DNA from 3 places in the Marinobacter sp. MIT932201 genome. Region 1 is predicted to be linked to each of the others. Evidence: predicted binding sites of a transcription regulator. Region 1 holds the regulator's gene; each other region holds the start of a gene.

Evidence for each region. The regulator FliA, encoded in region 1, starts transcription of late flagellar genes. The targets are predictions, from matches to a motif close to CTAAAGTTTNNNNNNNNNNNGCCGNTAA.
Region 2: the regulator FliA is predicted to act here: its motif matches at 5,498-5,525, upstream of flgM (flagellar biosynthesis anti-sigma factor FlgM).
Region 3: the regulator FliA is predicted to act here: its motif matches at 6,164-6,191, upstream of SIC15_RS07405 (flagellar protein MotY).

What each region holds. Positions count from the first base shown of each region.
Region 1 covers NZ_CP138917.1:2,817,788-2,828,388, reverse strand. The annotation lists gene flhB (flagellar biosynthesis protein FlhB) at 1-375, shown strand, start outside; gene SIC15_RS12910 (class I SAM-dependent methyltransferase) at 842-1,696, opposite strand; gene SIC15_RS12905 (uracil-xanthine permease family protein) at 1,677-2,933, opposite strand; gene upp (uracil phosphoribosyltransferase) at 2,936-3,574, opposite strand; gene flhA (flagellar biosynthesis protein FlhA) at 3,793-5,973, shown strand; gene flhF (flagellar biosynthesis protein FlhF) at 6,034-7,344, shown strand; gene SIC15_RS12885 (MinD/ParA family protein) at 7,412-8,224, shown strand; gene SIC15_RS12880 (RNA polymerase sigma factor FliA) at 8,256-8,999, shown strand; gene cheY (chemotaxis response regulator CheY) at 9,162-9,545, shown strand; gene SIC15_RS12870 (protein phosphatase CheZ) at 9,566-10,351, shown strand; gene SIC15_RS12865 (chemotaxis protein CheW) at 10,368-10,601, shown strand, end outside.
Region 2 covers NZ_CP138917.1:2,005,159-2,015,759, forward strand. The annotation lists gene SIC15_RS09025 (hypothetical protein) at 1-407, shown strand, start outside; gene SIC15_RS09030 (CBS domain-containing protein) at 419-1,051, opposite strand; gene mnmC (bifunctional tRNA (5-methylaminomethyl-2-thiouridine)(34)-methyltransferase MnmD/FAD-dependent 5-carboxymethylaminomethyl-2-thiouridine(34) oxidoreductase MnmC) at 1,125-3,008, opposite strand; gene SIC15_RS09040 (peptidylprolyl isomerase) at 3,013-3,633, opposite strand; gene SIC15_RS09045 (pilus assembly protein PilB) at 3,852-4,601, shown strand; gene SIC15_RS09050 (flagella synthesis protein FlgN) at 4,632-5,102, opposite strand; gene flgM (flagellar biosynthesis anti-sigma factor FlgM) at 5,110-5,436, opposite strand; gene flgA (flagellar basal body P-ring formation chaperone FlgA) at 5,612-6,313, opposite strand; gene SIC15_RS09065 (chemotaxis protein CheV) at 6,502-7,431, shown strand; gene SIC15_RS09070 (CheR family methyltransferase) at 7,469-8,296, shown strand; gene SIC15_RS09075 (MFS transporter) at 8,300-9,496, shown strand; gene SIC15_RS09080 (flavin reductase family protein) at 9,496-10,113, shown strand; gene SIC15_RS09085 (LysR family transcriptional regulator) at 10,132-10,601, shown strand, end outside.
Region 3 covers NZ_CP138917.1:1,621,068-1,631,668, forward strand. The annotation lists gene SIC15_RS07385 (SDR family oxidoreductase) at 1-1,834, shown strand, start outside; gene SIC15_RS07390 (methyl-accepting chemotaxis protein) at 1,991-4,237, shown strand; gene rnt (ribonuclease T) at 4,317-4,973, opposite strand; gene pyrC (dihydroorotase) at 5,018-6,049, opposite strand; gene SIC15_RS07405 (flagellar protein MotY) at 6,235-7,152, shown strand; gene SIC15_RS07410 (histone deacetylase family protein) at 7,159-8,085, opposite strand; gene SIC15_RS07415 (GNAT family N-acetyltransferase) at 8,294-10,601, shown strand, end outside.

The sequences.
Region 1 (10,601 bases):
CAGCGCCGGATGATGCAGGATGTGCCGACCGCCGACGTTGTAATTACCAACCCGACTCACTATGCCGTGGCCCTGAAGTACGATCAGAAGGCGATGGCTGCGCCGATTGTAGTGGCCAAGGGGGCGGATGAGGTGGCCTTTAAGATCATGGAAATTGCCCGCGAGAACAAAGTCGAGATTCTGAGAACACCGCCGCTGACCCGCGCGGTTTACCACAACACGGATATCGGCGAGGAAATTCCTGATGGCCTCTATATGGCTATTGCTCAGGTGCTCGCTTATGTCTTCCAGCTACGGCAGTTCCGCAAGGGGCGTGGGCCCAAGCCCGGTATGCCTGATTTCCCGATTCCCTCTGATTTGCGGCGCGACGTTTAGTTCTGAGCGGGGTTCCTGTAAGTAGCCTGCGGGTTTAGGAGTTAGCGCTGTTGTGGGTGGCCTTTTCAGGACACGCTACGAGCACATCCATGTGCGCTTGACTGTGGCCATCCATGGCCACAGACAGTCCTGAAAAGGCCACCCACAACCGCTTTTCAAACCCATCGATATCGCTGAAAAATACTAGTGCTGACCGTAGGTCGGATTAGGCGAAGCCGTAATCCGACAATCCCGTTGTGGTTTTAATAACATTTGTTGGATTAGGGCCTCGCCTAATCCAATCTACGCGGTTTTGGCGGATTCCCGTCAGGTTTGCGAGGTTTGTGGGTCTGCTTCCCAAAAATGTCTGTGGCCATGGATGGCCACAGTCAAGCGCACATGGATGTGCTCGTAGCGGTTTTTGGGAAGCAGACCCACAAACCTCTTACCCCGAAACAGCAGGCTAGGGCAGGACTCGAAGGCAAGGTCAGCAACCAGCCTCAATAACCCGAACCATCGGCTCAGCGCGGCTTTCGGGAATCGGCAAGATTCCATACCAGGACCGCGGGTCATGCACGGTGGCAGAGGCGAACCCACAGGACAGGAAATGCTCCCTTGCCTGAGCGTCAGTCCGGAAGTGGAAGGATACCTCGCTGCGGGTGATGGCCCCGAGGACGCCTCCTAATGCTTTTAGGGTGGTGTTCAGTACAGGCTGGCTTGGCTGGCAGTAGCTTTCGGACAGGTAAACTGAACCCGGGCGCTTGGCCATGGCTGCGGCCAGGCGGCGCCAGAACTCGGTGATGGTTTTAAGGGAAAAATAGCTGGTCAGGCCTTCGGTGACGATGATTACCGGCTCGTTGTTCTCGAATACCCGGTCGATTACTTTTTCCAGTTGGTACTCGCCGTGATCCGCGAGGATATCGATGGGCGTGACCTGGTGATGGTCGCCGAGGCGGCCCGTGGCCATCAGGCGGAGCGCCTTGCGGGCGGCCATGTCGGGCAGGTCGGCTTCGACCATGTGGAGCAGGGGGTGTTTCTGGCGTAACCGGATGCCCCGGGGAGACATGCCGCAGGCGATTTCCAGGAACTGAGTGATGCCCTTTTCTTTGATGGCCTGGTCGATCAGGTGGTCGATGATCAGATGGCGTTGCAGGAGGAAGGTGCGGATGTTGCCACCGATAGCCGCCTTGCTGGCGGCCTCGAAGGGTGTCATCAAGCGGTATAGCCAGCGGCCTTTTTCCGTTGCCAGGGTATCGTCAGAAAGCCCGTACCGGTGCCAGACGGCACCGGTATAGAGGGCAGTGAAGCTGATGCCGGAGCTGTCAGTCGGCTTTCTGCTCATAGACGGCTTTGCCCCATGCCTCGCGGCTGCCTGGGAGGATCAGGTTCAGGATGATGGCCGCTACCGCACAAAGCGCGATGCCTTCCAGGTGCCCCAGCACCATCCCGCCGATACCGAATACCAGGGTGACCCCGACGATAACCAGGTTGCGAGACTGTGACAGGTCCACCTGGTGACGGATCAGTGTGTTAAGGCCAACCACGGCAATGGAGCCGAACAGCAGGCACAGGATGCCGCCCATAACGGGGACCGGGATGGTCTGCAGTGCCGCGCCGAACTTGCCAACAAAGGCCAGAACGATGGCTACGCCGGCCGCCCACCACATGACTTTCGGGTTGAAGTTCTTGGTCAGCATGACCGCGCCGGTGACTTCAGAGTAGGTGGTGTTGGGTGGTCCACCGAGCATGGAAGCAGCACTGGTGGCCAGGCCGTCACCCAGGAGGGTGCGGTGGAGGCCCGGCTTTTCCAGATAGTTCTTGCGGGTCACGTTGCCGATGGCCAGTACGTCGCCAATGTGTTCGATGGCCGGGGCGATGGCCACCGGAATCATGAACAGCACGGCGCCCCAGCTGAACTCGGGCGCAACGAAGTTGGGAACGGCAAACCAGGCGGCTTCTTTGACGGGCGTAGTATCTACGATGCCGGCAAACGCGGAGAGGATGTAGCCGGTGATCACGCCAAACATGATGGGAATCAGGCGGAAGATGCCCTTGGCCCAGACCGACATGATGATGGTTACGGCCAGGGAAATCATCGCGATCCAGATGGCGGTGTCGTAGGGGATCAGCTGGTTGGCGCCGTCACCAGTGCGGCCGGAGGCCATGTGAACGGCAACCGGTGCCAGGCCGAGGCCGATGGTCATGATCACGGGGCCGATGACCACTGGCGGCAGCAGGCGGCGGACAAAGCCGGTGCCCCGCATCCGAACCAGGCCACTCAGGAAGATGTAGAGAATACCTGCGGCCATCAGGCCGCCCAGGGTTTCTTCCATGCCAAATCGGCCCTTGGAAGCGATTACGGGGGCAATAAAGGCGAAGGAGGACGCCAGGAAGATCGGGATCTGCCCGCCGGTCACCACGTGAAAGATCAGGGTGCCCAGGCCGGCGGTGAAGAGGGCCACGTTGGGATCCAGGCCGGTGATCAATGGCATCAGCACCAGGGCACCGAAGGCCACCAGCAGCATTTGCGAGCCGGCAATGGCCTGTTTCCAGACCGGGTCGTTGGTACGATCCTGCATGCTTAAACGTCCTTCTGCTTGGTGCCGAAAATCTTGTCGCCGGCATCGCCGAGACCCGGAAGGATATAACCTTTCTCGTTCAGGCGTTCATCAACGGAGGCCGTGTAGATCGACACGTCCGGATGGGCCTCGAGGACTTTCTTGACGCCCTCGGGCGCGGCTACCAGAACCAGGGCCCTGATCTCGGTGCTGCCGGCTTTCTTGAGCAGGTCAATGGTGGAGATCATGGAGCCGCCGGTAGCGAGCATCGGATCGACGATCATGGCCATTCGCTGATCCAGCTCACCCACCAGTTTTTCCAGATAGGTGCTGGCCTCGAGTGTCTCCTCGTTGCGGATCTGGCCGACAACACTGACCCGGGCAACGGGAATGAGGCTCAGAACACCGTCGAGCATGCCAAGCCCGGCCCGGAGGATCGGAACGATGGTGACTTTCTTGCCGTGAATCTGTTCCACATTCACTGGGCCGGCCCAGCCTTCGATGGTTTTTTCCTGCAGGTTAAAGTCCTTGGTGGCCTCGTAGGTCAGAAGTGCACCAACTTCCTGTGCCAGCTCCCGGAAATTCTTGGTGCTGATATCCGCACGGCGCATGATGCCGAGCTTGTGGCGGATCAGAGGGTGTTTTACCTCGTGGATTGGCATGGGGTCACCTGTGTGTCTGGTTGGGGTTTTAGCGTCGCAATTAAATGGCGCAAGGATACCGCATCTGGCAAGGCGAGTCAGGCCGCAAATGGCCGGTTCGCGGAAATCCACTAAGGGCTGGTACGGATCTTGCGATAACTCTTCCAAACGACGCCGCCGCGTCAGATTTTCGACCTTTGAAACGCCTGCAGGCACGGCCAATCGGAGAAGTATCCGGCATGGACAGAGCTTTAGTCCTCAATAACGTCAAAACCCTGACGCGGGGAAATCTGGGCATTCCCATCATGCTGATGGGCTTGCTCGGTATGATGATTCTGCCCATGCCGGCGTTTTTGCTGGACGTGTTCTTCACGTTCAACATCACCCTGTCGATTGTCATTCTGCTGGTCTGTGTCTACGCCCTTCGGCCCATGGAGTTTGCCTCTTTCCCCACGGTACTGCTGGTGGCCACGCTGCTGCGTCTGGCCTTGAACGTGGCGTCCACCCGGATCGTTCTGTTGAACGGCCACGAGGGCGGCGACGCGGCCGGTAAGGTGATCGAATCCTTCGGTGCGGTACTCATCGGAGGCAACTACGCCGTGGGTCTGGTGGTCTTTGCGATCCTGATGATCATTAACTTCCTGGTGGTCACCAAGGGCGCCGGCCGGGTCTCCGAAGTGAGTGCCCGTTTCACCCTGGATGCCATGCCCGGCAAACAGATGGCCATTGATGCGGATCTCAACGCCGGCCTGATCAATCAGGACGAAGCCAAGCATCGCCGGGCCGAGATTGCCCAGGAAGCGGATTTCTATGGTTCCATGGACGGTGCGTCCAAGTTCGTTAAAGGCGATGCCATTGCCGGCCTGCTCATTCTTGCCATTAACATCGTCGGCGGGATCGCCATCGGTATGCTCCAGCACGGCCTGGATTTCGGGCTGGCCATGGAGCGCTATGCGCTATTGACCATTGGTGACGGCCTGGTGGCACAGATTCCCTCGCTGCTGCTGTCCACGTCTGCGGCGATCATGGTAACGCGGGTTACTTCCAGCCAGGACATGGGCGGCCAGATCCTGCAGCAGATGTTCAGTGCGCCGAAGGCACTGTCCATTGCCGCTGGAATCCTGATTATCCTCGGCCTGATTCCCGGCATGCCTCACGTGGCCTTCCTGGGTCTGGGTGCGCTGGCTGGCGGCGCTGCCTGGTATATCTGGAAACACCAGAGGCAGACTGTCGAGGAGGAGGGCGCCTTCCCGGCCAGGGGCGCTGGCGGCGCGGCACCGCGACCGGCGGGTCGTGATCTGCCGCCGGGCGGAGACGCGGGTGGCGATCAGGGTCGTCAGCTGCCGGCACCCGGAGAGACCAAAGAGCTGGGCTGGGACGATGTCTCCACCGTCGATATCGTCGGTCTGGAAGTGGGGTATCGGCTGATTCCGCTGGTGGATAAGTCCCAGGGCGGTCAGTTGCTCAGTCGCATCAAGGGTGTTCGTAAAAAACTGTCCCAGGATCTGGGATTCCTGATGCCTTCGGTGCACATTCGCGACAATCTGGACCTGATGCCCAACGTCTATCGCATCACCCTGATGGGCGTAACCATCGCCGAGGCGGAGATTCACCCGGACCGGGAGCTGGCCATCGACCCCGGCCAGGTATTTGGAAAGGTCGAAGGGATTGAAGGAAAGGATCCGGCGTTCGGTCTTGATGCCTGCTGGATCGAGCCCGATAAGAAAGACCAGGCTCAGACCCTTGGCTATACCGTGGTCGATGCCAGTACCGTGGTTGCCACCCATCTGAACCAGGTGTTGCAGAAACACGCCCACGAACTGCTGGGCCACGAGGAAGTCCAGAAGTGGCTGGATCAGCTTGAGAAGATTTCTCCGAAGCTGGCCGAAGAGCTGGTACCCACCACCGTTTCAATCAGTCTGCTCCTGAAGGTCTTGCAGAACCTGCTGAAGGAGGAAGTGCCGATCCGGGATATGCGGTCCATTGCCGAGGCCATCGTGAATGTTCATCCGAAGAGTCAGGATCCCAAGCTGCTGACCACCGTAGCCCGGCAGTCCCTGCGCCGGATGATTGTCCAGAGCATCTGCGGCAACGAATCGGAGATACCGGTGATCACCCTGGATCCGGACTTGGAACAGTTATTGCTGAAGTCTGTTCAGCAGAGTCAACAATCCGGCGGTCAGGAAGACATTGGCCTGGTTCTGGAGCCGAATATGGTGGAGAAGCTCCAGCGATCGCTTCAGGAGAGCGTCCAGCGCCAGGAGATGCTTGGCAAACCGGCCATTCTGCTGGTGTCCGGGCCACTGCGGCCGGTCCTGGCGAAGTTTGCCAGCTATGGGGTAGAGCGACTGCACGTGCTCTCATACCAGGAAATTCCGGATAACAAACAGATTACGATCGTGGCGTCCGTTGGCCAGTAACGGCGCGGATGACAGAGCGGACAGCGCCGGCACGGCGTTGCCGGTGGAGGAAGAGGCATCATGAAAGTAAAACGGTTTTTTGCTCAGACCATGGCAGAGGCGCTGAAACAGGTCAGTGAACAGATGGGGCCGGATGCCGTGATTCTTTCCAACCGTCGGGTCGACGGTGGTGTCGAAATCGTGACGGCGCTGGACTATGACGAAAACATGGCGCGCCAGCGCCTGGGCAACCAGGCCGAAGAAGCCACCAACGGATCCCGCCTGGCAGAAATGCAGGCTGACCAGCATCGTCGTCTCGAGGATGAATTGAGCCGATCCCGTGACCGCATCCGTGAAGTCAGGGAAAAGCGTGCCTCCCAGGGAGCCGGCTACTCAGGTCCGTCGTTTGCTGCTGTTCAGGAAACGGTCGGCGGCGATTTCGGTGATAGTGTGGCTGAGCCCCAGGCGCCGAAGGATGTCTATTCTGATGAACTCGCACAGATGCGTGCCGAGATCAGCTCCCTCAGGGATATGATGCAGGGTGGTCGCCCGCAGCCGGACCCGGTGGTTTCGACAAACACGGCTGTTCAGCAAAGGCTGGCCGAGCGCCTGCAGGAATTCGGCCTGGACAGCGAGCTGGCAGGGTCAATTTCCCGTCGCCATAAGGCAGGGCGACTGGAAGATGGTTGGAAGCAGTCCCTGAAAATGCTGTGCACCGGCGTCCGGACCTCTCGCATGGAGTGGCTTGATGAGGGGGGCGCCTATGCGCTGGTGGGTCCTACCGGTTCCGGCAAGACCACCACGATTGGAAAGCTGGCGGCGCGGTATGTGCTCAAGCATGGCTCCGACTCCCTGGCTCTGGTCACCACCGATCGATACCGGGTGGCGGCGCACGAGCAGCTGTTCGTGTTCGGTCGTATCCTGAATGTGCCGGTTCGGGTGGTGGATGAGACTCACAGCCTGGACGATATTCTGGACGAGCTGTCAGACCGTCACCTGGTTCTGATTGATACTGCCGGGCTGACAAGTTCGGATAAAGGTTATCAGGAACAGCTGGCCGAACTGGCTCGCAGCCATCACAATGTCAAAACGCATCTGGTCGTCTCGGCAACCAGTCAGCCGCGCATCATGAAATCCGTCTGGCATTGCTATAAGATGGCAAATCTTGCGGGCTGTGTGATGACCAAGATCGATGAGGCCCTCACATTGGGTGAGTCCCTCGGTTTTGTCATGGAAACCGGTCTGCCGGTAGCCTACTACACAGACGGGCAGAAGATTCCTGAAGATCTGCACCACGCAGAAGCTGTTCCGCTGGTGCGGCTGGCCGTGGATCGGCTTAAAACACTCCAGCAACAGCAGGCGGTCGCAGAGGGCCTGAAAGAGCACGCCTGAGACCGGACAGATTGACAGCAGGCGTCGGAAACGCACCGGCGAAACGTGGCAAGAGACAAAAAACAGTATGAGCAGAGCACATCCGGTACAGGTGATTGCAGTTTCCGGCGGTAAAGGTGGAGTCGGCAAGAGTAACGTGTCGGTCAACCTCGGAATTGCCCTGGCGCAGAAAGGCCGGAGAGTGGTGCTGCTCGACGCCGATCTTGGGCTCGCCAACATCGACGTATTGCTGGGCATCACCGCCAACCGTAACCTTCAGGATGTTCTGGCAGGCGACTGTGACCTCAAGGACGTTCTGGTAAATGGTCCCGGCGGCATAAAGATCGTTCCTGCCTCCTCAGGTACCCAGCGGATGACCCAGCTCAGTCCCATGGAGCATGCCGGGCTCATTAATGCGTTCAGCGAGCTGGGGGATCAGATCGATGTACTGATTGTCGACACTGCCGCCGGTATCTCCGAATCGGTGGTCAGCTTTCTCAGGGCGTCCCAGGAGTTACTGTTGGTTGTGTGTGACGAACCCACGTCCATCACCGATGCCTACGCCCTGATCAAGCTGATGAACCGGGATTATGGAACCAATCGTTTCCGCATTCTTGCCAACCAGGTGCGGAATGAGCAGGAAGGCCGGCATCTGTTCGAAAAACTGACTCGGGTCACCGAGCGCTTCCTCGATGTGGCACTACAATATGTCGGTATAGTCCCCTACGATGAGGCAGTGAAGAAAGCAGTCCAGAGACAGAGGGCAGTGCTGGATGCCTATCCCAGAGCGAAAGCCTCCCTGGCCATCAAGTCTCTGGCCGACAAGGTAGACAGCTGGCCGTTGCCGTCCTCTCCCCGTGGACATCTGGAATTCTTTGTGGAGCGGCTCGTCGAAGTCTGAATCGGATCCAGTCAAACAAGAAACCGGATACATGACATTGGCGAAAAACCTCGGAATCTATAACCAGTCGGGTGCGCAGAAGGCATCTCAGCTTGTTGAGCAACACGCGCCGCTGGTCAAGAAAATTGCCCTCCATTTGATGGCCCGCCTGCCGGCTTCCGTTCAGCTTGAAGATCTTATGCAGGCCGGCATGATTGGCCTGCTTGAGGCTGCCCAGCGATACAGTTCCACCAAAGGAGCCACCTTCGAGACCTACGCCGGTATCCGGATTCGTGGGGCGATGGTCGATGAAATTCGCAAGGGCGACTGGGTTCCCCGCTCCGTGCATCGAAACGCCCGTCGCATTTCCCAGGCCATCAAGGCTGTGGAAGACCGGCTTGGCCGGGAAGCCCAGGATCAGGAAGTGGCCGAGGAGCTGGGCATGGAGCTTGCTGAGTATCATTCCTATCTTTCCGATTCCAACAGTGGCCGACTTTTTAGCCTCGATGAGCTCAATGAATCCGGAGAGCTGCCGATAGAACAGACAGAGACGCAGGATAACCCTCTGGAGGGGTTGTCCTCCGATGCCTTCCGGCGGAGCCTGGCTGAGGCCATTGAAGACCTGCCGGAGCGGGAAAAACTGGTTCTGAGCCTTTATTACCAGGAAGAGCTGAACCTCAAGGAAATAGGCGCCGTGCTGGGCGTCAGCGAGAGCAGGGTCAGCCAGATTCACAGCCAGGCTGCCTTGCGCCTTCGGGGGCGGTTGTCGGATTGGCGCCAGGAACCGGACAGCTGATTGCGTTCAGTCTGTGTCTGCGAAGGGGCAGTCTGTAGTTTTTGGTAACCGATGCTTTACAACGGAAGCAAAGGTCTGACAATAAGCGGTTTAAACAGCGGCCTGCTAGACTTTGAACGCGAAGGTCAAACGAATTCCGGGTGTTACTAACTGGAGGTCCCATTGGACAAAAACATGAAAATCCTCATTGTGGATGATTTCTCCACAATGCGACGGATCATCAAAAACCTGCTGCGTGATCTGGGCTTCACCAACACCGATGAAGCAGACGATGGCAACACAGCCTTGCCGATGCTGAAGAGCGGCAAATACGACTTTCTGGTCACCGACTGGAACATGCCGGGCATGTCCGGGTTCGATCTTCTGAAGGCTGTCCGGGCTGACGAGAATCTGAAAACCCTGCCGGTATTGATGGTAACGGCTGAGGCGAAGCGCGACCAGATTGTTGCCGCGGCTCAGGCGGGCGTGAACGGCTACGTTGTCAAACCGTTCACTGCCGCTGTGCTCAAGGAAAAGATTGAGAAAATCTTTGAAAGAATCCAGTAACCAGAGGTCGGATGGCTCTCATGAGCGATAGCAAAAAGAACCATCGGGGCCTTGAGCCGGAGGTGACCGAAAAGCTCCAGCGGCAGGCAGCAGAGCTGGCAGAGAGTGTTGATGCCGGTGATTATGCCAAAGCCATGACCCTGATCAATGAACTCAGCGAGGTCAGGGATCAAAGTCTGTACCGCGAGGTAGGGCGATTGACCCGGAGCCTGCACGAAGCCATCCGGAACTTCCAGATTGACCCCCGGAACGCGGAACAGCAGGAAGCGCTGTCGAAGATGACAGACGCCTCCGATCGCCTCGAATACGTTGTGCAGATGACCGGCGAAGCGGCCAACCGCACCATGGACCTGGTTGAGGAAACCATGCCGGTGGCCAACGCGTTTCGTGAAGAAGCGGCCTCCTTGCGGGACGAATGGCAACGTCTGCGTCGTCGGGAGATGCAGCCGGCGGAGTTCCGGGAACTGTACGGCCGTATTGATCGCTTTTTTGTCAGCACAGCCAGCGACGCTGACACCATGTACAACAATCTGTCGGAAATCCTGCTTGCTCAGGATTATCAGGATTTGACGGGCCAGGTTATCCAGAAGGTCACCGCCCTGGTAAAAGAGGTTGAGGAGCAGATGCTCAGCCTGGTGGTGATGGCCAGCCATGTGGATCAGCTCACCGGCACCGTGCACCAGATTGAAGAGAAGGAAGAATCTGCAGAGAAGGGCGTCGGGCCCCAGATCAAGGCCGATGAGCGTGAAGATGTAGTTTCGGGACAGGATGACGTTGACGACCTGTTGTCCAGTCTCGGTTTCTGAACAAAGAGGGTAACGCATGGCGTTTGATGCTGATGAAGAGATTTTGCAGGACTTCCTGGTAGAAGCCGGTGAAATTCTCGAAAAGCTGTCAGAGCAGTTGGTAGATCTTGAGCAACATCCTGACGACAGTGATCTGCTCAACGCCATTTTCCGTGGCTTTCACACCGTTAAAGGCGGCGCCGGCTTCCTTCAGCTTGAAGCGCTGGTAAATTGCTGCCACTCCGCCGAAAACGTTTTCGACACTCTGCGC
Region 2 (10,601 bases), 810 kb from region 1:
CGGCAGGGTTCCTTCTGGGTTACTCCTCCTCAGGCCTCGTGAGTCGTGCCTTTTCCCTGAATGATGAAAACGACCAGGCTACTGAAACACTTCAGGGCTTGACCGGTTTCGATGGTGACATGGTTGTTGCGGGTTCCACGAACGGAGATTTTGCCAGTGAAGGTGTCGTGTCGGGCATGGAGCAGGGCATTGTTGCCCGGGTATCGCTGGTTCCGGAAGCGGAGACTGAGGGTGAAGACACCGGCTTCAGAAACGACTGGCGCTATCAGCTTGCGGTGGACAACTCGGAAATAGTCGCTCTGACGAATTACCGGGAGGACGAGATCGTCGCGCTCAGCAGAACGGGCAGTGACTGGTACGTGCTTCTGTTCAGCCCCGAGGGTCAGCTGTTGACGCCACTGAACTAGCTGGCCGGGCGCTAAACTGTCCCCTCGTGTCGCCCAGAGCTGGCGTATAGCTTGAGGTAGTCCGTACTGGTTACGATGCCCGCGGCTGCGCCACTGGCGTCTACCACCAGTGCGGCATTGAGCTGATGGGCCAGCATCAGCCTGGCGAGTTGGTGGGCGTCGGTTTCGGGAGAGGCCGTCAGAAAGGCGGGAAGCTCAATGTGAACCAGGCTCTGGGTCATGGCATTGGCGTCGTGATCGTGCAGCCAACCAAGGAGCCAGCGCAGATCAACAAGGCCAGCCACGTTGTTTTCCGCCATGATCACCAGGTGATGAACCTGATGCTCATCCATCACTGACAGCGCTTCGGAAATGGTTGCTGAAGCCTGCACCGAGTAAAGTGCCGGTGATGAAATACGGGATACGGGCAGGTAAGCGCGATCTTCGCGACGCTCGCCGGCTGCCGCTGCCCCATATTCCTCCAAAGCCTTGTGCCGACCGGCATTAGCCGCCTGCTGAAATTCTGCGTCTGTTGCCTCGCTCCTGCCGGGATTGATCGCCTTGGTTTCTGCCAGCTCCGTGACATCGCCCACGGGCCTTGCCCGGAATGTCTCCGGTAGCCGGGTGCCGACCGGTCGGCCGGGTTCGCTGACATAAATGGACATGGGTTCTCTCCGTGACTATGCCACTCTTTCCACGGTTAACGGCAGTCTGACCGGAAACTTCAGAAGTAGTTTATTACGAAACCGCCATATCAGTCTGGTACAGACGCCGTGTTTCCAGCCGTCTGACGAGGTTCGCCGGGAGGCAGGCAGGCTGCCCGGTCAGTTGGTCCGCCAGATACTCGGCCAGCAGCGGAGCGTAGGTCAGGCCTTTGCTGCCGAGGCCGGTGAATAGAAAGAGTCCATCCAGAGAAGCGCTTTCGCCATCGAATACCGGGCCGGCGACGGGCTGGTAATCGTGTGTGGTGCATCGAAAGGCGACCCGGCCGTCCAGATCCGCGCCACCGGGTTTTTCGCTTGTGGAAGAAAACAGGGACGGCAGCATTGAGCCGAGTTCCTGCATGTTTTCGTTATGGCTTTCGATCGTCGGCAACGGGTTGTTGTCGCGAAGATCAAAGGTGGCTCCGGTCACGGCGATCTCACCGAGCGTCGGATTCAGGTACCGGTTACCACAGATAACGGCCTTGGGGCTGATAATGGCTGGTGTCGGAAGGTGCGAAACCTGGCCCCGTATTGCTTTCAGGCGAAAGCGTCCCTCTGTCGGAATGAGTTCCGGGCTGAGATGACCCGAGCAGATGGCCACGCGGTCGGCCACGATGGGCGATCCGTCTTCCATGGATATGTGCCATTGCCCGTTGCAGGGCCGGAGCCCGCTGACGGTGGCACCGAACTCGGTCGATATCAGCGGGTGGTCAGTCAGTGCTTTGCACAGGTTTCCCGGCTCGAGCCAGCCACTGCCGGGAAACCAGAGACCGCCTGTTTGCGTCGGAACGCCGGCAAGTTCGCTGGCCTGATCCCGGTTCACCGGCCATAGAATATCCCCGGGGTATTCGTTTCGATCGAGAAATTTCGCCTGTCGGCCCTCTTCCCGGGGGCTGTGGGCCAACTGCAGCAGGCCAGTCGGATGCCAGTACTGGTTGCGCCAGTTGTTGTAAAAGCGCTGGGCAAAGGTCAGGGCCGTGAGGGCCAGTTCGGTCTGGTCGTTGAACTCAACTCCCAGTTTTACGTACAGGGCGCCCTGGGCGTTTCCGGACGCGCCATTCCCCGGCCCATGGGAATCAACGAGTGTGACGGACAGACCCCGCTCGGCGAGATTTCGTGCCAGCGTGCAACCTGCAATGCCCGCCCCGATGATGGCGATGGTCCCGGGTTGTTCGGGTTCAGCCCGGGCCGACGCCTCAAGTACTCCCTTCAGCATTTCCCGCTTGCGGCCGTACCCTGAGGTTTTCTCCATGTGGAATCCGGCCTCGAGGAAAGCCCGACGGATCCGACCGACGGAAGTGAAGGTAGCCAGCGTTGTGCCCGGCTTGCTATGGGCACGAACCAGGCGGATGGTGTTCTCCAGCCACATGTCCGGATTGCGGGCCGGAGCAAAGCCGTCCAGAAACCAGGCGTCGGCTTTAAAATCCAGGGCTTCCCAGGCGTCATTGATGTCGCCGAAAAACAGCGTCAGTCGAACCCGCCCACCGTCAAGAACCAGTCGGTGAACCCCTCGCACCAGAGGTGGGTAATGCAGAAGCAGTTCGTCAGCGAGCACCTTTAACTCGGGCCACAAAGCGAGGGCACGAGTCAGGTCTTCCCGAGTGAGTGGGAAACGTTCCACCGAGACAAAATGCAGGGTAGCAGCATGGGTTGGCGCATGGTGGCGCCAGGCCTGCCAGGCTGCCAGAAAGTTCAGGCCGGTTCCGAAACCGCTTTCGGCAATAGCAAAGCTCCCGCCCCGGGGAATCTGCGAGAAGCGCTCCGGCAACTGGTTATGCTGCAGAAAAACGTGGCGGGTTTCCTCCAGGCCGTTGTCCCGGCTGAAGTAAACATCGCCAAACCGCTTTGATTCCGGGACCCCGTCGTGCCAGACCAGTTCAGCTGGCTCGATCGCAGGGGGCTGCAATGGCCGGTTCACGGTGTCAGCCTTCGGATTCAACCACGGTGACGGTTTCGATGGTCACAGGTTCCACCGGCACGTCGGCCATGCCCTGTTTCCGGGTGGTCTGTTTGCGGGCGATGGCATCGACAACACCCATGCCCTGGGTGACCTTGCCAAAAACCGCATAGCCCGGGCCGCGGACGCCGGCATTCAGAAACCCGTTGTCCGTAAGATTGATAAAGAACTGTGACGTTGCAGAATCCGGCGCACTGGTTCGCGCCATGGCAATGGTTCCACGAAGGTTCGGCAGGGTTTTTGTGGCTTCATTGCGGATCGGGGCGCGGGTCGATTTCCGGGACAGCTCCTCGGTAAACCCGCCGCCCTGGATCATGAATCCGGGGATAACGCGGTGAAAAATGGTGCCGTCGAAGAAACCTTCCCGGGCGTACTGCAGGAAATTGGCAACCGTATCCGGGGCGACATCCGGTCGCAGCTGGAGCTCGATTACGCCCTCGCTGGTCACCATGCGAACCATTGGCAGTGGCTCGTTGGCGGGCTGCTCATTGGTCTGGGCCATTGCCCAGGAGGCCGGCACCAGCAAGGCGAGAGCCATCAGCAGTACGGGTGTCACAGTTTTCAGGGGTTTTACCAAGTTTGTCATTTGCAACCGCTCTCTTTGTTATGCGCAGGCGTTTTAGCTGCGACAATTCAGCGAATTCTGTTATCAGGTGCCAGATCTTACCAGAAGGGGATGGTAAAACGATGACTGTATCCACGCACATTGCGTTGTGATCGTCTAACATTCCGGGTATCGGAAATCATGGATCACATTAGCCGGGCCGGGTTGTACGGTTTTCACTGTTCAAAAGGAGACACTGGGTGAGAATCCGTCAGGGATTTGAAGAAAAGTCACGCCTCGGGCGGCTGCTTGTTAATCGCGGCTACCTGTCCGAGAAACAACTGGATGAGGGCCTGAAGCTCCAGCGCGAAACCGGACAGCGCCTGGGTGAGGTGTTCATCCAGGCTGGCTGGATCAGCGAAAAAGAACTTCACCGGGTCCTCAAGCACCAGTCCCGGTATCGCAACGCTGCGGCGCTCGTCACAGCGGTAACGCTGCCATTCCAGCCCCTGGTCACCTTTGCGGCGAGCAATTCGGCCGAAGCGTCCCAGGCATCGTTGGAGGCTGGTGAATTGTATGACTGCGGTAATCTCGCTCCATTGAGCGAGACTGAGCTGGCGGCCGTCTCAGGTCAGGGAGACCCGAACCTGCTCGAGCGTATCGGTATTGTACGCGATATGGTTGAGAATCCGGCGGGTGACGGCGAACAGGGCGCAGACGGATCCCCGGATGTTATCGAGGGGCTGAAACTTACCGCCAATATTTTTGTACCGGTCCTCAACTTTCTCGACTCGGACCTGACCATTTCCGGTGTCCACTACCGCGAGGGGGAACCCCGCTATCGGGTGAGGGAGGATGGCGCCTTGATGCTTGCGTTCCCCGAGCGCATCGAGGAAATCCGCATGGACAATATCCGGGTCAGCGGTAGCCAGGGTGCCTCAATGGGTAACGTGAGTATCCACGACATCCGTTTCCATCCGGACTCCCAGATGACAATCTATACCCGATGAAGTAAAAAGCGTTGCTTGCCAGGGCCCTGCTCAGGCGCTGGCAAGCACTGTGCTGCTGGAAACTGTGGTCTGCTGGCCCTGGGCACCGTACAGCTTTTGCTGACCGGTGGCGCCACGGAAGATGTCGGTAAGCCGGGACAGGCGTTTTTGCAAATGGCTGATCACCCGACCGTTGGTCTGGTTCAGCGTCTGACAGGCCCGGAGTTTCTGATCCGCTTCCTGCCAGAGCTGGAACAGCTCAGAAAAACCGGCGCTGCGGATAAAACGGGAAGGCTCGCCACTTTCCGGGCGGTATCCCATCTGGACCAATGTCCGGATTTTCTGTTTGGCGCGTTCGCGAACGGCACCCAGAAGCTCGTTTTTTTCTTTGGTCAGAGTTTCCAGCTGGCGGAGGTCGGAACTGGCAAGGCATGTCTTTTCTTTTTCGAGAATATCAGCCAGCGTCTCCAGCTGACTGACATCCTGGGAAAGAAGGGTCTTCAGATCATCGATTGCGGCCATGGTTTACTCACCCGAAAATGCTTTCATCCATCTCAAGCATTTTCTGGGCCAGTTTCTCGGCGTCAATCTTGTAGGTTCCGTTCTCCAGGGCGGAGCGGATCTGTTCGATGCGGTCGTCATCCATTTCCGGATAATCGCCCAACTTCTGTTCAAGCTGTTTGAGATTCTTGGCCTGATTGCTCAGGCTGACGTTCTCGCCCCGGGCACCCTGGGCCTGGGTTTTCGCCTGTTCGTTGGTCGCCGGCTGGGTATTCTGGGTGCCGGCGCTCTTGTCGGCCGTGGTTCTCTGGGTGTTGACCTGGCCGGGGCCAATTCCATTTAAGTCAACTGACATATCTGTACCTGCTTGCCTGTCGCGCCACGTGAATGCAGCGCTTACTCGAGTTTATGTCTTCTTAACGGCGGGGCCGCGAAAACCTTTAGTAATTTTCAGTAGTTTTTTCGTCTCTTTTTTCTACCGGGTTTCCGGCAGGGATTTGCCGCACCGGCAAGCTCATGCCGAGGCGGGCTTACATCGGGATTTCGACATGACCTGGCGCAACAACGCTGGCCTTGATCGTGCGGGAGGATCGCAGATTCTCAACCAGAACCTGTTCGCCAACCCCTGCGCTGGCAAGGGCCTTCCCGCGCGAACGCACTGAGAATCCGCCCGTTTTGGCGGTGATGATAACATGGTCGCCCCGTTCCACGGCATTTGGCGCGGAGAGCATATCCGGCGTGATCAGCGAGCCTGCGTTGACCGACCGGCGCACTTCCATGCCAATGGCCTGTTGCGCGTCGGTAATGACGCCGCGCCGGGAGGCATTGATTTCAACGGACTGCTTGGTCACGAGGCCTTCGGTTACCCGTTCTCCCCTTGTCAGCGGTCTTGCCGCCACAAGGGCCGGCCCGTGGATGGAAACGGAAGCCGTCACAAACATCCGCCAGGGCCTTGATCCTTCGCAGGCCACCTGCATGGAAGGGCTGGTGCTTTTCCAGGGATCGCCACTGAATTCGACACTCAACGGCTTCTCGCATTCCGCGAGTGCAAGTCGGTCGTCGATGGAGCCCGGTTCAAAGGATACGGTGTAGCCTTCTGCGGCCTGTTCTCTGGCGAAGCCGTCAAGAAATTCCAGTGTTGCCTGGCGAATCTGTTCAGCGGTTGTGTCAGCCAGCAGCGGGGCGCTCAAGCAAGACATTAGCAGTATCAGAGCGAATTTGGTGGTGCGCATACGTAGCAGTTTGTCCTATGCTGTCAACAACAAGGCAGAAAAGCCCGAATCCGGCTAAGGATTCGATGGCAGTGGCCGTTAAACGGGCTAATCCGCCGCTGATATGACGGGTTTCCGTCAATCACGCTATTATTCAGTGACCAGCAAGATATATGCCGTTGTAATTCCGGCAGGCCAGGAGAATCCAAATGGCAGGGGTATTGGACAGTGTTAACCAGCGAACCCAGTTGGTAGGGCAGAATCGCCTGGAGCTCCTTCTTTTCCGCTTAAGGGGGAGGCAGATCTATGGGATCAACGTCTTCAAGGTGAAAGAAGTACTGCAGTGTCCGAAACTGTCGTCACTGCCAAACAGTCGGCCTGTTGTTCGTGGCGTCGCTCACAGCCGCGGTGAGACCATCCCCATCATTGACCTGAGCATGGCCATTGGCTTGCCCGGCATTCCTCAGGAAGAGCTGGCTACCAGCTTTGTCATCATTACCGAGTACAATCGCAAGACACAGGGTTTCCTGGTCACCGGCGTCGACCGGATCATGAACATGAACTGGGAAGACATTCTGCCTCCGCCCAAGGGAGCAGGGCGCGATGTGTACCTTACCGCTGTTACCAAGATTGATGATAAGCTGGTCGAAATCATTGATGTAGAGAAGATTCTTGCAGAAGTTTCTCCGCTTGGTGAGGATGTTACCGAGGCGGTTCTGAGCAAGAGTGCGGATCGCGTCCCGGGGCATCTCCCGGTGCTGGTCGTGGACGACTCCTCAGTGGCCCGTCGGCAGATCGAGCGCTGCCTGACTGCCATCGGGATGGAAGTCATCACAAAGAACGACGGCAAGCAGGCGTTCGAATACCTGAAGGAGGTGACTTCTGACGGTACAAAGGCGCGGGATCATTTCTCTTTGATTATCTCCGATGTCGAGATGCCGGAAATGGATGGTTATACCCTGGTCACCAAGGTGAAAGGTGACCCGGCCCTTGCAGACATGTTTGTCATGCTCCACACCTCCCTCAGTGGTGTGTTCAATCAGGCGATGGTGAAGAAGGTCGGGGCCGACGACTTTATGGCAAAGTTCAGTCCGGACGAGCTGGCGGAGCGGGTAATGGAGATCATCGACCAGGGTTGATGGCGCCGCTCGAAGATTCACTCAGAACAGAGATCCAATGAAAGCGGAAATAACGCCACAGGAATATGAAGCCTTCAAATCGTTCCTGCAGGATGCCTGTGGGATTTTACTCGGCGAGAACAAACAGTACCTGGTAAAAAGCAGGCTGCGCAGGATTCTCGAAGAGAACAGTCTGAATACCCTGGGTGAACTCCTTGATCGCCTCAAGCGTCCCGGGCGGGGCGGCCTGAAGGAGGTGGTCATCGATGCGATGACCACCAATGAAACTCTGTGGTTCCGCGACAATCACCCTTTCCGGATTCTCCAGGAAAAACTGCTCCCCGAGTTCGCTGAGCGCAAAACCGCCCAACCCCTTCGTATCTGGTCGGCGGCCTGCTCAACAGGTCAGGAACCCTACTCCATCGCCATGATCGTGGAAGAATTCCGGCGTGCGAGGCCCGGGAAGCTTCGCGACGTGAAAATCACGGCCACGGATATCTCCAAAAGCGTTCTGGAAGTCGCCCGCAAGGGTGAATACGAGATGATCGCCATTGGCCGGGGCCTGTCACCGGAGCGACAAAAGCAGTTCTTCACCCCGTCCCTGAACGGCGGCTGGCAAATCAAGCCGCAAATCCGGAGTATGGTGGAGTTCAAGGAATTGAACCTGCTTGAGCGCTACATGCTCGGCAAGTTCGACATCGTGATGTGCCGGAATGTTTTGATCTATTTTTCCGCAGATCTCAAGAAGGACATCCTTACCCGGATGCACGCCACCCTGAATCCCGGCGGCTACCTCGTTCTGGGTGCCTCCGAATCGCTGAACGGTTTGCCTCACCTCTACGAGATGGTGCAGTGCCATCCCGGAATCATCTACAGGAAAAAGTAGCCCATGCCCCTTAATGTCTGGGTCCTGGTTGCTGCCCAGGCGCTCGCCATGTGCACCGCGCCTTTTATTGTGTTTATCGGCAGCATACAGGGACGATTGCTGGCTCCAGCGCCTGAATATGCAACGCTTCCCGTAGGTCTGGTGGTGGTCGGTACTGTACTGGCCATCAAACCGGCAACCTCGTTGATGGAACGCATCGGGCGCAAGCGCGTGATGCTGCTCGGTGCGGTCATGGGCATCCTCGCCGGACTTCTCGGAGCGTTGGCCTCCTGGTCCGGCCAGTTTTCACTGCTGTGTCTGGCGGCTGTGGTCGGTGGTACCGGCCTTGCGGTCGTTCACCAATACCGGTTTGCCGCCATGGAATCCGTGGCACCGGGTATGGCCGGCTCTGCCGCCGCCCGTGTGCTGCTGGGTGGTCTGGTCGCGGCCTGGCTCGGGCCCGAAGTGGCGGGGCTGGGAAGCGGCGCAGCCGAGAAGTATCCGTTTCTGATCAGTTGGGTTGGGCTCGCCGTGGTTCAGGCCGCAGCCCTGTTGATTCTTGGTGCTGGCTACCGGGCCGGCGCTGAGCGAGTACAGGAAACGCGGCCTGGCGGAGGGCGTCCCTTGCGGGAAATTCTCGGCAACCCACTGGTTTGGGCCGCCATCAGTGCGGCCGCCATTGGCTATGCGGTGATGAGTTTCATAATGACAGCAACGCCGCTGAGTATGACCGAGATGGCCGGGCATGATCTGGACGACGCCAAGCGCGTGATTCAGCTTCATATCATGGCTATGTATTTACCCTCGCTGATCAGCGGCTGGCTGACCCGAGTTGTGGGCATACCGCTGATGATGGCCGCGGGATTGCTGGCGTATTTGGGCTGCATCGGCCTGGCGGCCAGTGGCGTGAGTTTTCATCATTATCTTTCAGCCCTTCTGTTACTGGGTGTCGGTTGGAATTTTCTTTTTGTTGGCGGCACAACGCTGCTGCCCCGGGGGTACCGGGATACCGAACGTTTCCGGGTTCAGGGTCTGAACGACATGATGGTCTTTGGCTCCCAGGCCACCGCTGCGCTGTCTGCCGGCGCTATTCTGAGCTGGCTGGGGTGGGGCGGCCTGGTTATGGTTGCAGTGCCATTCCTCATAATTCACGGATTGTTGATGACTCTGTGGCTGTTGCGCGAACGAGCGCCCGAAGCCGCCGTCAAAGGGAGAGAATAATGCTGATAGATTTCGAGGGTATGGATCCGAAGGACGCCTACCACATCCTGACCCAGACGGTTATCCCCCGACCGGTGGCCTGGGTGCTGAGTGAAAATCCGGACGGCGACTTCAATCTGGCGCCGTTCTCTTTTTTCACGCCCATTACCAGCAATCCACCCCTGCTGATGATTTCGGTTGGTAAAAAGCCGGCCGAGGGTGTTTCCAAGGACACCCGGGTCAATATTGAGGCAAGAAAGCATTTTGTGGTTCACATCGCCCATCGGGATCTCGCCGCCGCCGTTACGGAATCCTCACGAACGCTGCCCCATGGCGAATCGGAGCTCAAAAATCTTGATCTGGAGCTGGTGGATTTCGAGGGTACAGGCTTGCCGCGGCTCAAGGACTGTCACGTCGCCTTTGCCTGCGAGCTTTATGACATCAAGGAAATTGGTGCAGCGCCGCAGTCGCTGGTATTCGGGAAGGTTACCCGGGTTTGGGTATCGGATGCTGCGGCCCGTTACGATGACAAGAATCGTCTGACCTTCGACGGCGCTGCGATTGATGCCATTGGCCGCCTGGGTGGGAGCGAATATGTCACCTTCGGTGAGATTCTCAAAATTCCGCGGCCCTCCTGACGCTGACAGGACAGATCCATGGAACAGCTGAATCTTCGCCACCTGTATTATTTCTGGGTGATCAGTAGGGAAGGGTCGATCGCGCGCGCCAGCGAGGTCCTGGAACTGGCTCCGCAGACGCTCAGCGGCCAGTTGGCGACGTTTGAAGCGTCGGTGGGTGGTCGCCTGTTTTCCCGGGAGAGACGCAAGCTTATTCTCACGGACCTTGGCCGGCTGATTCTCGGCTACGCCGATGATATTTTCGCACTGACTGGCGAGCTTGCTGAGACCCTCCGGCTTGATCCTTCCGAGCGTCCCTTGACCCTGCGCGCCGGCGTATCGGCTTCCATTCACAAATTGATTGCCTATTACCTGCTGCAACCGGCCATGGCAGGTGAGCGCTCCGTTCAGCTGGAATGCCAGACGGGCCGGACCGAGGACCTGGTGCTGAGCCTGAAGCGCAAGGAGCTGGACCTTGTGCTGACTGACCGCATGCCGAAACTGCAAGA
Region 3 (10,601 bases), 1.2 Mb from region 1:
CCAGGTGAAGGCTGTCATAGGCGACCTGACCAGCAAAAATCTGGGTATTGACGCCAAGACACTGAAAGCCCTGAAAGGGAAAATCGACCACTTCTTTCACCTCGCCGCCGTGTACGACATGGGGGCCGACGAAGAAGCTCAGCAGGCGACCAACATCGAGGGCACTCGGGCTGCGGTGAGTGCTGCCGAGGCAATGGGCGCCAAACACTTCCATCACGTGTCTTCCATCGCGGCTGCCGGGCTGTTCAAGGGGGTTTTCCGCGAAGACATGTTCGAGGAAGCCGAGAAGCTGGACCATCCTTACCTGCGCACCAAGCACGAATCTGAAAAGGTGGTTCGGGAGGAATGTAAGGTTCCCTTCCGCATTTACCGCCCGGGCATGGTAATTGGTCATTCTTCCACCGGCGAAATGGACAAGGTGGATGGCCCCTACTACTTCTTCAAGATGATTCAGAAAATTCGCCATGCGCTACCCCAGTGGGTGCCGACCATTGGTGTCGAAGGCGGGCGTCTGAACATTGTGCCGGTGGATTTCGTAGTTAACGCCATGGACCACATTGCCCACCTTGAGGGTGAAGACGGCAAGTGCTTCCACCTGGTGGACAGTGATCCGTACAAGGTTGGCGAAATCCTCAATATCTTTAGTGAGGCGGGGCACGCACCCAAGATGGGGATGCGGATTGATTCCAGAATGTTCGGCTTTATTCCGCCGTTCATTCGCCAGAGTCTGAAGAATCTTCCGCCCGTGAAGCGGCTGACCTCGGCAATCCTCGACGACATGGGCATTCCGCCCTCCGTGATGTCATTCATCAATTACCCGACCCGGTTCGACGCCCGTGAAACCGAGCGTGTTTTGAAAGGCACCGGTATTGAAGTGCCCCGGCTGCCGGACTACGCGCCGGTGATCTGGGACTACTGGGAGCGCAATCTGGACCCGGACCTGTTCAAGGACCGCACGCTCAAGGGCACGGTTGAAGGTCGCGTGTGCGTAGTGACAGGTGCAACGTCCGGTATCGGTCTGGCCACGGCGCAAAAACTGGCAGACGCTGGCGCCATCCTGGTGATCGGCGCCCGGAAACTGGAGCGTCTGAAGGAAGTGACCGCGGAGCTGGAGTCTCGCGGAGCGAGCGTGCACGCCTATCCGTGCGATTTCTCCGACATGGACGCGTGCGATGAGTTTGTGAAGACCGTTCTGGATAACCACGGCCACGTGGATGTGCTGGTCAACAATGCCGGGCGTTCCATTCGCCGGTCACTGGACCTGTCGTTCGATCGATTCCACGATTTCGAGCGCACCATGCAGCTGAACTACTTCGGTTCCGTGCGCCTGATCATGGGCTTTGCGCCGAAGATGCTGGAGAACCGCCGAGGGCACGTAGTGAACATCTCGTCTATCGGGGTGTTGACCAACGCGCCCCGATTCTCGGCCTACGTGGCGTCCAAGTCTGCCCTGGATGCATTCAGCCGTTGCGCTGCTGCGGAGTGGTCAGATCGCAACGTGACCTTCACCACCATCAACATGCCGTTGGTGAAGACCCCGATGATTGCGCCGACCAAGATCTACGATTCGGTGCCTACCCTGACGCCGGACGAGGCCGCAGGCATGGTCGCTGACGCGATTGTTTATCGACCGAAACGCATCGCGACTCGTCTCGGGATTTTTGCCCAGGTGCTGCATGCCCTGGCACCCAAGATGGGCGAGATTGTCATGAACACCGGTTACCGGATGTTCCCGGATTCACCTGCCGCCGCCGGCAGTCGATCCGGCGAGAAGCCGAAGGTGTCCACAGAGCAGGTGGCTTTCGCCGCCATCATGCGGGGCATCTACTGGTAACGTGGTAGCGCCTGAATCGAGTGGGAGGGGAGTTACTTCCCCTCCCATTTCAATTGGTTAAATAAGATTCGCCTCTTTTTTGAGTTGTTCTGGGCTAAAGAAAACCTGCCGATAGCCGATGGTTAACATAAGAACAATATAAAAGAAGGGCTATTGATGACTCTCAAGAAACGTCTTTTGCTGACCTTGCTGCTGGTTGGCCTGCTTCCCGTCATTGCCATCTCGTTTTTTAACGCCGAAATTGCCCGACAGAGCCTGACGGAACAGGCGTTGCAACAACTCTCTATTGCGGCTACCAACAAGCAGCATAGTGTTGAAGATTATCTCAGCACTATTGCCCGGCAGCTGAAAGCCATGGCCAATAATCGCGGGACCCGAACGGCGGCCCAGGGGTTTGGTTTGGCATTTCAGAATTACGAAAAACTGGTACAAGAGGAGCAGTCGACCTTACGAGAAAACGTCGAGGCTTATTATCAGCAGAATTTCTTGCCACCCTTACAGCAAAATGGTGGTGCTAAGGGACGTTCAGCCTCGGATTTCGTTGCATCCCTCAGCAAAAACAGCCTGGCTCTGCAGATGGGTTACATCGTGGACAACCCGAATCCTGTGGGGCAGAAAGACGAATTGGTATCGGCCGACGTCCATATCGCGCAGTTTTATAACACCCTTCACAAACAGTGGCACACCTCGTTCAAGGAGTTTCAGGAGGCGTTCGGCTACTACGATATTTATCTCATTGATGCCGATACAGGCCATGTTATCTATTCCGTAGCCAAAGAGGTTGATTTTGCTACCTCCCTGAAAGACGGTCCCTACGCGGATTCCGGCCTTGCGGCAGCTTATCGTCAGGCGCTGTCTGACGGACAGGATACTGCTCCGACTTTTGTTGATTTTACTCGGTATGTACCGTCCTACGGTGCGCCCGCCGGATTTGTGGCAACCCCCATATATTCCGAAAAGGATGAGCGGCTGGCCGTGCTGGCCTTCCAGTTCCCCATCGACAGCCTGAACAACATCATGATGGAGCGAGATGGCATGGGCGAAACCGGGGATGCCTATCTGGTGGGCCCGGATAACCTGATGCGGTCAGACTCATACCTGGATCCGGAAAACCGCAGCGTTGTCGCTTCCTTTGCCGACCCGGAGAATGGGCGCATAAGTTCGACATCGGTGGATGAAGCTCTGGCTGGGAATTCCGGTGAAGGCGTGGTTACGTCCTACCGGGGCGAACCAGTGTTTTCCGCCCACAGGCCAGTTGCTGTAGGCGGGTTGAACTGGGCGCTGGTGGCGGAGATCAGCGAAGACGAGGCCTTGGCGCCCGTGCGTGAAATGTGGACGCTGGCCGCGATAGCCATTGCTATTGTGATCCTGGCTGTAGTGGCCGTGGCGGTCTGGACCGCAGTGCGGATCATGAAACCCCTCGGCAGAGACCCGGCCGAATTGCAGGCACTGGCGGAGCAGGTGGCTGCGGGTAATCTGGTCATCGATTCGTCCGAAAGTGACAGGGCAACGGGTGTTTACGGCTCCATGCTCAAAATGGTGTCGGACCTGAAAGAAGTGATCTTCAGGGTCGAGGAGGCTTCCCAGCGCCAGGCCAGTGCATCTGAACAATTGTCGGGTACTTCCTCACATACTCTGGAGAGTGTGAATCAGCAGGCAGAGCAGACTGAGCAGGTGGCGTCGGCCATTGAGGAAATGTCCTCCGCCATCAACGAAGTGTCCCAGAACACCGCGGAATCGGCAGCCAGCGCCAAGCGCACTCATGAGGCGGTCAGCCGCAGCGCAGCCGAGGTGGAATCCTCCGCTGAGGACACCCGTGCTATGGCCAGGGAACTGGAGGAAGCTGAGGCCGGCATAGAGGACTTGCGAAAGAATATGGAATCCATCACCAGGGTTCTGGATTCGATAAAGTCCATCGCCGACCAGACCAATTTGTTGGCTCTGAATGCCGCTATTGAAGCGGCCCGGGCCGGTGAACAGGGCCGGGGCTTCGCGGTGGTTGCGGATGAGGTGCGCAGCCTGGCCCAGAATAGCCAGAAGGCGACCGAGGAGATCAGTAGTTCCATCGAAACTCTGGTGAATTCGTCGGAGCGTGCTTCACAGGTGGTTACCCGCTGCAGCGTCCAGGCCAGCGGTATTTCCGAGCGGGCAGGAGCCGTTGTATTACAGCTTCGCGAGGCAGTGGAGGAGGTCACCCGGATGTCCGGTATGGCGGAGCAGATTGCGACTGCATCCGAAGAGCAATCAGCCACAGCCGAAGAAGTAACGCTCAACGTATCTACAATTGCAGAAAAGTCCGTTGAGACCAAACAGGCCATGGCCCAGATATCAGAAGCCAGTGGTGACCTGGCCGAGTTGTCTCATCAACTGAAAGATTCGCTGTCCCGGTTTAAAGTCAGCTGAGTACCAGAAGGCGTTAAAATCTTAGGCCATGCTCGGCACACAAATAAAAACCCGCTACGGCGGGTTTTTTTAATGGCGTTTACTCGGTCTCTTCGGGGATCACAGGAGGTGGAAAGCCGCCCAGCTCTTTCCATCGATTCACAATGCCGCAGAACAGGTCCGCAGTCTTTTCCGCATCATAGGCTGCGGAGTGGGCTTCCTTATTGCTGAACGGAATGCCCGCGATCTTACAAGCCTGGGCCAGAACCGTATGGCCGTACGCCAGGCCGGCCAGAGTGGCGGTATCGAACGTGGAAAAGGGATGAAATGGATTGCGCCGGATATCTGCTCGCAGTGCGGCCGCAAAGATGAAATTGTGGTCAAAAGTGGCGTTATGTCCCACCAGAACGGCCCGCTTGCAGTCGTGGTTTTTCACCGCCTTGCGAATCGGGCTGAAGATTTCACTGAGACCTTCCCGCTCGGGAACCGCTTCACGCTCTGGATTCCACGGATCTATGCCGGTGAAATCCAGGGCGGATTGCTCCAGATTGGCGCCTTCAAAGGGATCAATCTGTTGTACGTGGGTCTCCGCTCGCCGCACCCAGCCGTCGTCGTCCATGGTCAGTATTACCGCCGCCACCTCCAGCAGGGCATCCCGCTCGGGATTGAATCCTGCGGTTTCCACGTCGACGACAACGGGTAGAAATCCGCGGAAGCGGCGGGACATGGGATGCGGTGGTTTGTTTTCGTCAGTCACTCAAGCTCCGGTCTTGGCCGTGGGTGAGAAGGAATAGATCAGGTTTACGCCAGTCGCCAGTGAACGGTTTCACCGGCCTTGAGAGGCACGATGGTTCCGTCAGCCAATGGCAGCTCCGCCGGCATGGTCCAGGGTTCGCGAACCAGGGTAATGGTATCGGTGTTGCGCGGCAGGCCGTAGAAGTCAGGGCCGTTGAAGCTGGCGAATGCCTCAAGCTTGTCCAGAATGCCAAGCTCTTCAAAAATATCCGCATACAGGCCGATGGCGCCATAGGCTGAGTAACAGCCAGCACAGCCGCAGGCAGCCTCCTTGCGATCCTTGGCATGGGGAGCAGAATCCGTGCCCAGGAAAAAGCGTTTGTCGCCGCTGGCTACCGCGTCCCGCAACGCCTTCTGATGGCGGTTGCGCTTCAGAATTGGCAGGCAATAAAGGTGCGGGCGAATGCCGCCGACCAGCATATGGTTGCGGTTATACATCAAATGCTGGGGCGTCAGCGTCGCGGCAAGGTTGTCGCCGGTATGCTGCTGGACAAACTCGGCGGAATCGGCCGTCGTAATATGTTCCAGCACAACCTTGAGATTCGGGAAAGCCTCCAGGGTGGGGGCCAGGACCCGCTCCAGAAACACCTTTTCACGGTCAAAGATATCGATATCGGCGTCGGTTACTTCGCCGTGAACCAGAAGAAGCATGCCGCAGTCTGCCATTGCTTCCAGCACGGGATAGATGTTCCGTATATCCTTCACTCCGGAGTCGGAGTTCGTTGTCGCGCCCGCCGGGTAAAGCTTGGCGGCCACAACACCGGCGGCTTTGGCCTCGCGGATGGTTTCCGGTGTCATGCTCTCGGTCAGGTACAGGGTCATCAACGGCTCGAAGGCGGTGCCTTTGGCAGCCGCGAGAATCCGCTCCCGATAGGCTGCGGCATCAGCGGCGGTTGTGACCGGTGGCACCAGGTTAGGCATGATGATGGCGCGGCCGAAGCAGGCCGCTGTGGCCGGTACCACGTCGCTAAGAATGTCACCATCCCGAACGTGAAGGTGCCAGTCGTCGGGCCGGGTAAGAGTAAGCTTTTCTGTCATGGCAGTTGTCCGCAATACCTTATGCGAGGCGTGCTGTGGGGCCCTGGAGGATAGAGCCCCGAAAAATTTGGCGAATTATACCAGAAGGCGCGGGTGATTGTTTTCCGGCCGGAGCTAAAGAAAGGCAGACGCGGGCCGTTAAGCAATCAGAATCTGTTAACTACCGGACACTGATGGCACATACTATGGGATTCCGCCTCGGAAAACGTCTCAATACACTGCTGGCTTGCAGTCTTCCTGTGCTGCTTTTGCCGGCTGCCGGGCAGGCTGCCAGCTATGGTGCCGGTATCGAGAATAGCCAGTGGTATCTTGCCGAATCGGTATTCGAGTGTCGCCTGGTGCACGAGGTTCCCGGTTACGGTCGGGCCGTGTTCAATCATCGCGCGGGTGAAAGTCTGAGCTTTTTCCTGGAGTCTGATTCGACACCAATGCGACCGGGGCGTGGCAGTCTCGTGGTGGAGGCACCGGCCTGGCGTCCGGGTGTGGCGCCGAAGCCCCTGGGCACGGTCAATGTGTCGGATGATCGCCGCCAGGTCTCCCTGGACACACGCCAGGCCTTTGTTGTTGCCCACGGCCTGCTGGAGGGTATGCGCCCCACGGTTACCCGGGAATCCTGGTTTGATGGTCGTCCGGTGCGGGTGCAGGTGTCCAATATCAATTTTGCTGGTGAATACCAGCGCTATCAGCGCTGCACGTCGAATCTCTTGCCGGTGAACTTTGATCAGATTCAGCGTTCAAGGGTGCCCTTTGCCAGTGGCAGCACTCAACTGTCTGACGCCGACAGGCAGTTGCTGGACAACATCGTGCGCTACGTGAATGCCGACACCACGGTTGAGAGAATTTTCGTGGATGGCCACAGTGACAGCATTGGCAGTCGTATCGACAACCGCGCGCTTTCCGAAGATCGTGCCAATGTGGTGGCCGACTACCTCAAGGCGAGCGGTATTGATGAAAACATGATTACCGTTCGGGCACACGGTGACCAATACCCGGTATCCAACCGGCCGGCGGATAACCGCCGCACCAATATCCGCTTGCAGAGGGCAGGTGATCGCCCAGAGCTTCAGCAGGCCAACGGGTATGGCGGTGAGCCCCGGGGATAATCGCTTTCAGTAAACCGAGTTCAATACTTCCAGATGGGCGTTTACGCTTTCTGCCAGGGCCCTCAGGTGGTATCCGCCCTCCAGCGTTGAAATGATGCGGTCGTTGCTGTGCTCACGTGCAACAGACACGATCATTTCCGTCAACCAGCGGTAGTCGTCGGTATCCAGATTCAGTTCCGCCATCGGGTCAAGTCTATGGGCATCAAAACCCGCGGAAATCAGAATGAGTTGCGGTTTGAAGTCGTTCAGCCGCTTCAGCCAACCTGCCTCCACCTGTTTCCGGTACTCTTCAGACGAACAGTTCGCTGCAATCGGAATGTTGACGATGTTGTCGGCCTGGCGGTGCACATGGGAGTGCGGGTAGAACGGGTGCTGGAAGCTGGAGCACATCAGGATTCGCTCGTCACCACCGACAATGTCCACGGTTCCGTTGCCCTGGTGCACATCGAAATCAATGATCGCGACCCGTTCAAGGTGATGGAAGGTGAGAGCGCGCATGGCGGCCAGGGCGACGTTATTGTAGAAGCAAAAGCCCATGGATTTCGCTCGCTCGGCATGATGGCCGGGCGGGCGCGCGCAAACAAAGGCGTTGGTTACCTGGCTACTCATAACCATATCCACGGCCTGGATGTTGGCGCCAGCGGCAAGGCGGGCTGCCCGCAAAGTGTCCGGCATCATGGCCGTATCCGGATCGGTAAACACGCGGCCCCTTGTGGGTTGCATCAGATCGAGTTGATGCAGGTACTTTTCGGGATGCACCGTCAATAACTGGTCCCGGGTGATCTCCTCCGGCCTCACCCAGTCGAGCTTCTGATCAAGACCGGTATCAGCCAGGTAGCTGATGATCGCCGCCAGACGCTCAGGGCTTTCCGGATGTTCCGGCCCCATGTTGTGTTTCATGAAGTCATCGTGGGAAAAGAATGCCGTGGTCATACGTCTCGAACTGCCTTCGATGTGCTTATATTTTCTTCAAGCTTATCAGGGAAAACCGCCTGATGCCGTGTTTCTTTGGTCTTATAGGGACGATAGCCATTTCACATCGGGGAATCAGGGCCTAAGATAAGGGTTACACTCATAAGTAACCTGTTTTATTACATTTATTCGCCAACGGCCTGCCGGCCACTCACATAGGAGAGTCAGCTTGAGCACCCGGTATCTGGAGAGCCTTTTCAATCCCGCGTCCATTGCGGTGATCGGTGCGTCGGAGCGGGCAGACAATCTTGGCGGCATGGTATTGCGGAACCTGATGGGGGGCGGTTATCCGGGGCGCCTGCTGGTGGTCAACCAGAACGATTACGACAACGTGCACGGTGTACCCTGCGTCAAGAAAGTCTCCAAAATGGACTTTTCCCCGGATCTGGCCATCATCTGCACGCCGCCGGATACTGTGGCCAAGACCATCAAGCGGCTCGGGGAAGCCGGGGTGCGCACCGCCATTGTCATGACCGGTGGCATGTCCCGTACTCACAGTAAAACCGGTCAGCCTTTGATGTATTCCGTGCGCGAGGCCGCCAGGGAAACCGGGATCCGGGTGCTCGGCCCCAACACGATTGGTTTGATGGTTCCGGCACGTAGCCTGAACGCCACCTATGCCCACATGGGCGCGATCCCGGGACGGGTTGCTTTCGTAGGCCAATCCGGCACCATTGCCAGTTCGGTTATAGACTGGGCCTTTGCCCGGGGGGTGGGGTTTTCCTACTTCCTGACCCTCGGCGATGGCATGGATATCGATCACGACGATCTGATCGACTATCTGGCGCAGGACACCCAGACCCGCGCGATTCTTCTGCACATCGAGAACATCCCGAATGCCCGGCGGTTTATGTCGGCGGTGCGGGTAGCTTCCCGCACCAAGCCAGTGATCGCAGTAAAATCCGGGCGGGTACCGGAATCGGAGTGGTTTCCCCACGATCTGCCGGCCGGTTTGAAACGCAGCGATCCGATATACGATGCCATGCTCCAGCGGGCCGGTGTGCTTCGGGTGGACGGTCTTGGCCAGATGTTCGATGCGCTCGAGACGTTAACACGGATGCGGCCATTGCGCCGGGAAAGCCTGGCGATCATGGCCAACGGGGTTGGCCCGGGGGTGTTGGCCGTGGACCGCCTGGCGGACCTGGGCGGTGAGCTGGCGGAATTGTCGGATGCCAGTATCGAGGCCCTGGCCGAGCTGCTGCCACCTTACTGGACCCGAAAGAACCCGATCGATCTCAACTACGATGCTTCCCCGGAGTTGTATGGGCAGGCGATCAAGATTCTTGCCAAGGATCCGGAAGTGGCAAACGTTCTGGTGATGTATGCGCCAAGTCTGACAGAGGACAGCCTCCAGATTGCTGACGCGGTGGTGCAGGCTTCCAAGGGCACCCGTCTGAACGTGTTCACCTGCTGGCTGGGCCAGAGTACGGTCATGGATGCGCGGGAGGAGTTTTACCGGGCCGGGCTGCCGTCATTCTTCAATCCCGAAAAAGCCGTCATGGCGTTCATGCAGCATGTGCGTCATCAGCGTGTTCAGCGGCTGCTCACGGAAACACCCGAGTCCTTTACCGATCACTTTGCAGACCGAACCCACACCCGTCACGTGGTCAGCCGGGCATTGCGCTCTGGCCGGTATCATCTGTCGAACCGGGAAGCCCGGGATCTGGTGAGTGATTACGGCATCAGCACCATCGACACCATGTACTGCGACGATATGGAGGAGGTCCTTGAGGTTTTCGCAGTTGAGCGGCGTCCCATCGATATCACCATCATCCATGAGCAGGCCTGCCATCCTTTCCTCGACCTGAGTCCTACCCAGCGCCGATACAAGGGCACGGTACAGAAGCTCAACAGCGAAGCGGCCATCATGGACTCCTGCCGCTACCTGATGGACGAATACCAGAGCCACTTTCCTGGCAGTGGCTTTCTCGGCTTCGCTGTTCAGCGTTCCTATCAGCACGTGGGCGGGATTGAGTTCAGTGTTGGTATTACCCGGGATCCGTTATTTGGCCCACTGGTAGTATGTGGTGCAGCGGGCGCCCAGATCAACGTGATGACCGACCGGCAGATTGCACTGCCGCCATTGAACATGGTGCTGGCCCGGGAGCTTCTGCGCCGGACTTATATGTACAAGCTGTTGAAAGAGCACAGCCTGAAGCCGGAAGAGGATATCCGGGCGGTGTCCGAGACGCTGGTCACCCTCTCCCAGATCGTCATCGACATTCCCGAAATACAGGGGCTGGAGATTTCGCCGCTGCTGTTCAACGAGCAGGGGGCTGTGGCTGTGAATATCGCCATCAATCTGGCCGACAAGCCAGGCCGGCCGATTATCCAGCCATACCCGCGCGAACTCGAGGAGTGGATTGTACTGCCGAAGTCCGGGCGGCGGGTCATCATCCGGCCGGTACTGGCCGAAGATGAGCCCGCGCACCGGGCGTTTCATGAGCTACAGTCGCCAGAATCCATCCGCTACCGGT